DNA from 3 places in the Streptomyces sp. NBC_01635 genome. Region 3 is predicted to be linked to each of the others. Evidence: riboswitches for the same ligand, from Rfam matches in the RefSeq annotation. Region 3 holds a riboswitch; each other region holds the start of a gene.
The links. A riboswitch is a leader RNA that binds a small molecule or an ion and turns the genes downstream of it on or off. The one in region 3 is predicted to bind cobalamin.

Region 1 (3,269 bases), 6.1 Mb from region 3:
CCGTTCCCCGCCCGGCTTGAGCAGCACCGGGTTCATCAGCGCGGTCGGCTCGATCCGGCAGGCCTGGGCCTGCATGGCCTGCGCCCGCCCGATCTCGGCGCCCTCCCGCGTCACGAACGAGTTCAGCGACATGTTCTGCGCCTTGAACGGCGCGACCTTGACGCCCTGCCGCACCAGCCACCGGCAGATCCCGGCGGTCACCACACTCTTGCCGGCGTCCGACGTCGTACCGGCGACCAGCAGCCCGCCGCCCGTCATACCGCCCCTCATGCCGTACGCCCCTTTCCGCGCACCCGGGGGACGGCCCGCGCAACGGCCCGTACACCGATGCGCGCGGCGGCGCCGACGCCGAGTGCCAGCCAGCCGACACGCCGTGAGAGCCGTACCGTGCGGTCGATGTCCGCCACGGTCACGGCACGGCCGCCGCCGTTGAGCACGGGCCGGTGCTCGACCCGCCCGGAGTAGGACAGCGTCCCGCCGAGCCGCACGCCGAGCGCGCCCGCGAAGGACGCCTCCACGGGCCCGGCGTTGGGACTCGGATGCTTCGCGGCATCCGTGCGCCAGGCCAGGACGGCACCCCGCGGGTCCGGCCCGGCGACCGCGGCGAGTACGGCGGTCAGCCGCGCCCCGGGCCACCCGGCGACGTCGTCGAGGCGCGCGGAGGCCCAGCCGTACCGCAGATGGCGGGGGGACTTGTGGCCGACCATGGCGTCCAGGGTGTTGACGGCCCGGAACCCGAGCAGCCCCGGCACACCGGCAACGGCACCCCATACCAGGGCGCCCACCACGGCGTCGGAGGTGTTCTCGGCGACGGACTCCACGACCGCGCGGGCGATCCCTTCGGCGTCCAGCGCCTGCGGGTCCCGTCCGCACAGGTGCGGCAGCCGGGCCCGCGCCGCCTCGATCCCCTCGACGGTCCCGGACTCCAGGGCGCGCCCGATGGCGCGGGCCTCCCGGGCCAGCGACGTCCCTCCGACGACGGCCCAGGTGGCCGCGCCGGTCAGGGCGACGGAGGCGGCGGGGGAGGATCGTACGCAGCGGGCGGCCAGGCTCCCCAGAGCGACGGCCCCGCCGACGCAGACGGCGGTGTGCAGCGCGCCCCGGCCCCGGTCGTCCTGCCACAGGACCCGTTCCACGGCAGCCGCGGCCCGCCCGAAAGCGGCGACCGGATGCCCTCGGCGGGGATCGCCGAGAAGCAGGTCGCCGAGGAGGCCGGCGGCGGCGCCGTACGCGAACTCGCGATCGGCACCCATGGGTTCAGCCGGTGAGGGATCCGGCGGGAGTGGCCGCCCCGAGCCGGGGCGGAGCATCGCTGGTCGACCTCAACAGGCAGCCGGGCATGGCGGTATGTCCTCACTCAGGGTGTCCACGCCCTGGTTCGACGAGACCGGCGGTGGGAGTTCCTGGCTTCCGGGGTCGTTCACCCCGGTGACAGTGGCGGGACCGCGCCGGATTCGCACCGGCTTCCTCTCCTGCCGCCGTAATGGCTCCGGAAGTCCACCACGGTCCGGAAGAACCGTCAACTTGCCTTTGACCTGCGAGGCTGAAGTGTGCTGAGGCCCACAGAGGGGTTTCGGAGGGTGAACCGCGGGCCGGGGATCCCGCGGCGTGACGGGCGGTGCGGGAACGGCCGGCAGGCGGTCCGGGAGCGGTCGACGGATGGTCCGGGAACCGCGGAACGGGCGGTACGGAGGCAAGGCGCCCCGCACCGCCCGCCGGACGGACGACATGACCCCGACCGGGACGCCGGCCCGGGTCCTGCCCCGTGATCAGGCGCCGTCAGGTGAATCGGACAGCTCTCGGACAGCCCTCGGGCAGTCGTCAGGCCATGATCAGATAGATCCCGTACGCCACCGCCGCCGCGCAGGCCGCGAAGCAGGTGTAGGCGCCGGTGACCGCCAGGACCGCGGACTGGCCCTGGGCGGCGGCCCGCTCACGGCGGGACAGGCCGGTGATGCCCAGGGTGAACAGGGCCACCAGGGCCACGGTGACCACGAGGCTGACGCCGAAGACGGAACCGAGGGCCGCCCAGTCGATCTTCATGGTGCTCTTCTCCTACGTGTCTTCCTGCGTGTCTTCCTGCGGGGCCTTCTGCGCGTCTCCCCGCGGGGTCAGACCGTGGTCCTGGCCGGAGGGGTCGCCGGGTCGGCGGGAGCCGGGATGGTGGCCGAGAGCTCCTCGGTCACGGGGCCCGCCGGAGGGGGGGCCACCGCGGCCATGGCTGCGGTCACGACGCCGCTCTGCTCCTCGCCGGGGGCGTCGGTGCCGGTGGTGTCGTCGGTGTCGTTGACGTTGGTGTGGTCGACGACCTCGCGCCGGGAGATCTTCCAGATCGCCGCACTGGAGGTGATCAGGAAGACCGCGACGAGAGCGGTGCCCCAGCTGCCGAAGCCGCAGACCCACTCGGCGATCGCCGCGACGATGGCCGCCGCCGGCAGCGTCAGACCCCAGGCGACGAACATCCGGGTGGCCGTCGACCAGCGGACCACGCCGCCCTTGCGGCCCAGGCCCGCACCCATCACGGAACCGGAGACGGAGTGCGTGGTGGACAGGGAGAAGCCGAGGTGGGAGGAGGCCAGGATGACCGTCGCGGCGCTGGTCTGGGCGACGAAGCCCTGCTGCGGCTGGAGGTCGGTCAGGCCCTTGCCCATGGTGCGGATGATGCGCCAGCCGCCGAGGTAGGTGCCGAGCGCGATGGCGATGCCCGCGGAGACGATGACCCACATCGGCGGGTCGGAGTCCGGGGCGAGAGTGCCGCCGGCGACCAGGGCCAGGGTGATGATGCCCATCGTCTTCTGGGCGTCGTTGGTGCCGTGGGCCAGGGAGACCAGACCGGCGGAGGCGATCTGTCCGGCCCGGTACCCCTTCTCGGAGGCCTTGCTGCCGGCAGCCTTGCGGTTCATGCGGTAGGTCAGCCGGGTCGCGAACATCGCGGCCAGGCCGGCGACCAGCGGCGCGGCGATCGCGGGGATCAGCACCTTGGTGACCAGGACGTCGCCGTGCACCGCGCCGAAGCCCGCCGAGGCGACGGTGGCGCCGATCAGGCCGCCCATCAGGGCGTGCGAGGAGCTGGACGGCAGACCGACCAGCCAGGTCAGGAGGTTCCAGAGGATCGCGCCGACCAGTGCGGCGAAGATGACCTCGGGACGGATGCCGGCCTCGTCGACGAGGCCCTTGGAGATCGTGTTGGCGACCTCCACGGAGAGGAAGGCGCCCACCAGGTTGAGCACGGCGGACATCGCCACCGCAACCTTGGGCTTGAGGGCACC
Region 2 (3,269 bases), 7.4 Mb from region 3:
GCCGTCGTCGTCGGGGCGGTCGTCCAGGCCGAGGTCGTGGTCCAGCTTGGCGGCCTGGATCAGGGTCCAGATCTGGGCGCGGATCGCCGGGAGCTTGGCCGGGTCCATGGCGGCGATCTGGGCGTACTCGTCGAGGAGTTGTTCCAGGCGCGCGATGTCGCCGTAGGAGTCGGCGCGGGCCATCGGGGGGACGAGGTGGTCGACGAGGGTGGCGTGGACCCGGCGCTTGGCCTGGGTGCCCTCGCCCGGGTCGTTGACCAGGAAGGGGTAGACGAGGGGGAGGTCGCCGAGGGCGGCGTCGGGGCCGCAGGCGGCGGACAGGCCGGCGTTCTTGCCCGGCAGCCACTCCAGGTTGCCGTGCTTGCCGAGGTGGATCATGGCGTCCGCGCCGAAGCCTCCGTCCTCGGCCCGCGCGGCGATCCAGCGGTAGGCGGCGAGGTAGTGGTGGGAGGGCGGCAGGTCGGGGTCGTGGTAGATGGCGATGGGGTTCTCGCCGAAGCCGCGCGGGGGCTGGATGAGGATCAGCAGGTTGCCGCGGCGCAGGGCGGCGAGGACGATGTCGCCCTCCGGGTTGCGGCTGCGGTCGAGGAACATCTCGCCCGGCGCCGGGCCCCAGTGCTCCTCGACGGCCGTGCGCAGTTGTCCGGGGAGGGTGGCGTACCAGCGCTTGTAGTCGGCGGCCGGGATGCGCACCGGGTTGCGGGCGAGCTGTTCCTCGGTGAGCCAGTCCTGGTCGTGGCCGCCCGCCTCGATCAGCGCGCGGATCAGTTCGTCGCCGTCCCCGGAGGCCAATCCCGGGACGTCGGTGTCGCCGAAGTCGTATCCCTCGTCCCGCAGCCGGCGCAGCAGGGCCACCGCGCTGGCGGGGGTGTCCAGGCCGACCGCGTTGCCGATGCGGGAGTGCTTGGTCGGGTAGGCGGACAGGACCAGGGCCAGGCGCTTGTCCGCGGCCGGGATGTGCCGCAGGCGGGCGTGGCGCACGGCGATGCCGGCCACGCGGGCGGCGCGCTCGGGGTCGGCGACGTAGGCCGGGAGGCCGTCGGCGTCGATCTCCTTGAAGGAGAACGGCACGGTGATCAGGCGGCCGTCGAACTCGGGCACGGCGATCTGACTGGCGGCGTCCAGCGGGGAGACGCCCTCGTCGTTCTCCTCCCAGACGGTGCGGGAGCCGGTCAGGCACAGGGCCTGGAGGATCGGCACGTCCAGGGTGGTGAGTGCGCCCGCGTCCCAGGACTCGTCGTCGCCGCCGGCGGACGCCTCGGCGGGCTTGGTGCCGCCGGCCGCGAGGACGGTCGTGACGATGACGTCCGCCGCGCGCAGTTCCTCGATCAGTTCGGGTTCGGGGGCGCGCAGGGAGGCCACGTACAGCGGCAGGGGCCGCCCGCCCGCGTTCTCCACGGCGTCGCACAGGGCGTGGACGAAGGCGGTGTTGCCGCTCATGTGATGGGCGCGGTAGTAGAGCACGGCGACGGTCGGGCCGTCGGTGTCCTCGCGGGGTGTGCGCTCCAGCGGGCCCCAGGTGGGCGCGGGCGCGGGCGCCTCGAAGCCGTGGCCGGTGAGCAGGACCGTGTCGGACAGGAAGCGGGCGAGCTGCTCAAGGTTGGCGGGTCCGCCGTGGGCGAGATAGGCGTGCGCCTCCGCGGCGATGCCGACGGGAACCGTGGAGGCGGCCATCAGCTGGGCGTCGGGGGCCTGTTCACCGGTGAGGACGACGACCGGACGGCCGTCGGCGAGCAGCAGGTCGAGGCCTTCCTCCCAGGCGCGCAGTCCGCCGAGGAGACGTACGACGACCAGGCCGACACCCTCGAGGAGCGCGGGCAGGTCGTCGAGCGGGAGGCGGGAGGGGTTGGCGAAGCGGTAGGGCACCGGGCCGTCGGCCGCTCGGGCGCTGAGCAGGTCCGTGTCGGACGTCGACAGGAGCAGGATGCGGGGGTGCGTCGAGTGCTCCCCGGACGAATGCGGCATGCGTCGGCCGGCCTTCCTCGGGGTCCGCGCCCCGGGTGGTGAGGTTGGGGTCTCTCCTGCTCTGGGGGCACCTCCCAGCGGTAGCTGGGGGAGGAGCCGAGAGCTTGGGGAAGGGAGTTCCTGACTCGTCCGGCCTCCTGGTGGCCGGACTCACAGTGGCGGGACCGCGCCGGATTCGCACCGGGCTTCCTCCCCTGTCGCCGTCGTGGCGATGGCGGATCTGATGATCCGCCGAGAATCATAGTAAGGGTCGGGGGAAGAGGGCAGGGCTCGGACGCCGTGTGACGGTCGGTATGCTCGCCGCCATGTCCACGGCTCCCCTCCCTCCGTCGTCCCAGGCCACAGTGGTCTCACGGGACCGTGGTGACGCCTGTCCGGGGTCGTTGCGGCTGCACACCGCGGACGACGGGGCGCTGGCCCGGGTCCGGGTGCCCGGCGGGGTGCTCACCGTGGCGCAGGCCGAGGCGCTCGTGGACGCGGCCGGTCGACTGGGCGACGGCGAACTGCATCTGACCTCGCGCGGCAATGTGCAGGTGCGTGGGCTGCGCGACGACTGCGGCGCCCGGCTCGCCGGGGTACTGGACGCGGCCGGACTCCTCCCCTCACCCGGGCACGAACGGACACGCAACATCGTCGCCTCACCGCTGTCCGGCCTCGACGGACGGGGTGTCCGGGATGTGCGGCCGTGGTTGTCGGCCCTGGACGAATCGCTGTGCGCGAGCGGGGCGGCGCGGGCGCTGTCCGGGCGGTTCCTGTTCGCGCTCGACGACGGGCGCGGCGATGTCGCCGGACTCGGCGCCGATGTGACCGTGCGTGCGGTCGACGACGGCGCACTGCTCACCGTCGGCTCGGCGGACGAGGCCCTGCGGGTGTCCGAGGACGAGGCGGCCCGTGCCGCGCTGCTCGCCGCCGAGGTGTTCCTCGACGTGCTGCGGGAGACCGGGGCACGGGTCTGGCGGGTCGACGAACTGGACCTCTCCCCGGGTGAGTTGACGCAGGCGGTCGGCTCCCGCCTGACCGCCGCCGGCATCGGCTGCGTTCCGGCGCCGAACGACCGCACCACAACGGAGGGTCCGCCTCCGGGGGTGATCGGGTCGGCTCTGTCCGTCCATGTCCCCCTGGGACGTCTCACGTCCCGTCAATGGCGGACCGTGACCCGGGTGGCCGCCGAAGTCCGGTCGGGCGAACTGCGCCTGACACCGTGGCGCGGCATTGTCGTCCCCGCCCCCGGGGCGAACGCGGCGGCAGCGGCCGACGCACTGGCCCGTCTCGCCGGCACCGGCCTGGTCACCGACGCCTCCTCC
Region 3 (3,269 bases):
GGAGCTGCGCATCGGCTTCCAGTCCGGCGGCGGCTCCTGGTCGGCCGTGGGTAAGGAGGCACTCCTGGCGGGTCTGCACGAGCGCACCGTGAACTTCGGCTGGGACCTGACCGAGCCCGGGGAGCGTGGGACGGCCCTGCACCAGATCGGCCACGCCCTGGGCATGCTGCACGAGCACCAGAGCCCCTGCGCGGGTCTCCACTGGGACGACGAGGCCGTGTACGCCGAACTGGCGGGCCCGCCCAACCACTGGAGCCGGGAACGGACGCACCACAACATCCTGCGCAAGCTGGACGCGACCGAGGCCAACGGCCCCGTCTGGGACGCCGATTCGATCATGGGATACACCTTCGCGCCGGGGCTGATACTGGAACCGGAGCAGTTCCGCGGGGGCGTCCATCCGCCCGGCACGCTGTCCGCGGCGGACAAGGAGTTCGCCCTCGGCTGGTATCCGCCGGCCGAACGGCCCGGCCCGCCCGCGCTGGTGCCGTTCCGCTCGGCGCCGCTCGGTCTGGGCCCCGGCGAACAGGCCGACTTCCAGATCGACCCGGTGGAGACCCGCGACTACACGGTGGGCACCTTCGGCGACGGCGACCTGGTCGTCGTGCTGTTCGAGGAGCGGGGCGGGGAGCCCCGCTACCTCGCCGGGCACGACGACGGGGGAACCCCGCACAACGCGACCCTCGCGGTCCGGCTCGTCAAGGGCCGCCGCTACTTCGTCCGGATCCGCCTCTACTCCGCACGGGGTTCGGGCGAAACCGCGGTCATGTGCTGGTAACGGCACCGGTCCGCCGAACACGGACGCCACGACCACTGTCCGGCGCCGGGGGAGCGGCCGGGGACGTCACCTTCAGGGGAGGGTGACGTCCCCGGCCCACGCCACGTCCGGGAGAGCGGCGGCCGGTCGGCTGCCCGCCCCGTCGTCCGCGCCCTGCCCACCGGGCGACTCGTCGGACCCGACCCGAATCCGGGCACCCGGCCGACGGTGGGGCAGCACGGCCCGGCCCTGTCCGACGAGGCACGCGTCCCATCGGCTCACCCATGTTCCAGCTCACCATCCGGATGATGGACGTGTCGCTCCCCTCCCCCGCCGCACCCCGTACGCTGGCTGGTGCAGCTGGTTCGCCCCGTCAGCCGGACGGGATGCGTCGTAAGAGGGAACCCGGTGGGAATCCGGGACTGCCCCGCAGCGGTGAGCGGGAACGACCGCCGTCATACGCACTGGGTCCGACGAACCGGGCCCGGGAAGCGACGGCCAGTAGGTGTCCTCCCCACGAGGACGTGCCCGCGAGTCCGAAGACCTGCCCGTTGCCCGCGTACGACCGGCTCGTGCGCGGATATCCCGGTGACCTCGAGGGCGGGTCGGCGTACATACCAGGCGGACGACGGCGCTGTGCTGCACGAGGTCGTTTCCGTCCGGTCCGTCGCCCTTCGCGCTCTCGTCCCGCCACCGGGATCTCAGGGATTCGTCTCGCGAAGGAGATCTCCGTGACCAGCAGGACCGCGACCGCGGCAGCCCGGGCCACCGTGTACGGCTACCCCCGCCAGGGCGCGAACAGGGAACTGAAGAAGGCGATCGAGGGCTACTGGAAGGGCCGCGTCACCGCCGACGAGCTGCGCGCCGCCGCCGCCGAACTGCGCCGGACGAACTGGCGGCAGCTGGCCGAGGCCGGCATCGACGAAGTCCCGGCCGGCGACTTCTCGTACTACGACCACGTCCTCGACACCACCGTCATGGTCGGCGCGATCCCCGACCGCCACCGCGCCGCCGTCGAGACGGACGCCTTGGACGGCTACTTCGCCATGGCGCGCGGCACCCAGGAGGTGGCGCCGCTGGAGATGACCAAGTGGTTCGACACCAACTACCACTACCTGGTCCCGGAGCTGGGCCCGGACACCGTCTTCACCGCCGACTCCGCCAAGCAGGTCGCCGAACTGAAGGAAGCCCTCGCACTCGGCCTGGCCGCCCGACCCGTTTTGGTCGGTCCGGTCACCTACCTCCTGCTCGCCAAGCCCGCCCCGGGCATGGCCGTCGGCTTCGACCCGCTCACCCTGCTCGACCGGCTGTTGCCCGTCTACGCCGAGGTCCTGGCCGACCTGCGGGCCGCGGGCGCGGAGTGGGTGCAGCTGGACGAGCCCGCCCTCGTCCAGGACCGCTCTCCGGTCGAACTGAACGCCGCCAAGCGGGCCTACCGTGAGCTGGGGGGCCTCACCGACCGCCCGAAGCTGCTGCTCGCCTCGTACTTCGACCGCCTCGGTGACGCGATGCCGCTGCTGGCCAAGGCTCCGGTCGAGGGCCTGGCCCTGGACTTCACCGAGGCCGCCGCCGCCAACCTGGACGCCCTGGCCGCCGTGGGCGGGCTGCCCGGCAAGCGGCTGGTCGCCGGGGTCGTCAACGGCCGCAACATCTGGGTGAACGACCTGGAGAAGTCCCTGTCCCTCCTCGGCACGCTGCTCGGCCTGGCCGACCGGGTCGACGTGGCCGCCTCCTGCTCCCTGCTGCACGTCCCGATCGACACCGCGACGGAACGGGACATCGAACCGCAGATCCTGCGCTGGCTCTCCTTCGCCCGGCAGAAGACCACCGAGATCGTCACTCTCGCCAAGGGCCTCGCCCAGGGCACCGGCACGATCACCGCCGAACTCGCCGCCAACCGGGCCGACCTCGCTTCCCGCGCGAACTCCCCGCTCACACATGACCCGGCCGTCCGGACCCGCGCCGCCGCCGTCACGGCCGCCGACGCCCGTCGCTCCCGGCCCTACGCCGAACGCGCCGCCGCCCAGCACGCCCGCCTGGGCCTGCCGCTCCTGCCGACCACCACCATCGGCTCCTTCCCGCAGACCGGCGAACTGCGCACCGCCCGCGCCGACCTGCGCGCCGGCCGCCTCGACACCGCCGGCTACGAGGAGCGCGTCAAGGCCGAGATCCAGGAGGTGATCTCCTTCCAGGAGAAGGCCGGCCTGGACGTCCTGGTGCACGGCGAGGCCGAACGCAACGACATGGTCCAGTACTTCGCCGAGCAGCTCACCGGCTACCTCGCCACCCGGTACGGCTGGGTCCAGTCCTACGGCACCCGCTACGTCCGCCCGCCGGTCCTGGCCGGCGACCTCTCCCGCCCCGAACCGATGACCGTGCGCTGGACCACATACGCCCAGTCCCTCACCGCCCGCCCGGTCAAGGGCATGCTCACCGGCCCGGTCACCATGCTCGCCTGGTCCTTCGTCCGCGACGACCAGCCCCTCGCCGACACCGCCCGCCAGGTCGCCCT

Region 1: it holds a riboswitch for cobalamin, as region 3 does, so the genes downstream of both, OHB56_RS10340 (cobalamin biosynthesis protein) here and metE (5-methyltetrahydropteroyltriglutamate--homocysteine S-methyltransferase) in region 3, are expected to answer to the same signal.
Region 2: it holds a riboswitch for cobalamin, as region 3 does, so the genes downstream of both, cobN (cobaltochelatase subunit CobN) here and metE (5-methyltetrahydropteroyltriglutamate--homocysteine S-methyltransferase) in region 3, are expected to answer to the same signal.

What each region holds. Positions count from the first base shown of each region.
Region 1 is NZ_CP109277.1:2,170,425-2,173,693, reverse strand. It holds gene OHB56_RS10345 (cobyric acid synthase) at 1-258, opposite strand, end outside; gene OHB56_RS10340 (cobalamin biosynthesis protein) at 267-1,253, opposite strand; cobalamin riboswitch at 1,378-1,517, opposite strand; gene OHB56_RS10335 (hypothetical protein) at 1,822-2,043, opposite strand; gene OHB56_RS10330 (inorganic phosphate transporter) at 2,112-3,269, opposite strand, start outside.
Region 2 is NZ_CP109277.1:866,964-870,232, forward strand. It holds gene cobN (cobaltochelatase subunit CobN) at 1-1,965, opposite strand, end outside; cobalamin riboswitch at 2,056-2,205, opposite strand; gene cobG (precorrin-3B synthase) at 2,259-3,269, shown strand, end outside.
Region 3 is NZ_CP109277.1:8,232,759-8,236,027, reverse strand. It holds gene OHB56_RS37565 (M12 family metallopeptidase) at 1-778, shown strand, start outside; cobalamin riboswitch at 1,102-1,324, shown strand; gene metE (5-methyltetrahydropteroyltriglutamate--homocysteine S-methyltransferase) at 1,489-3,269, shown strand, end outside.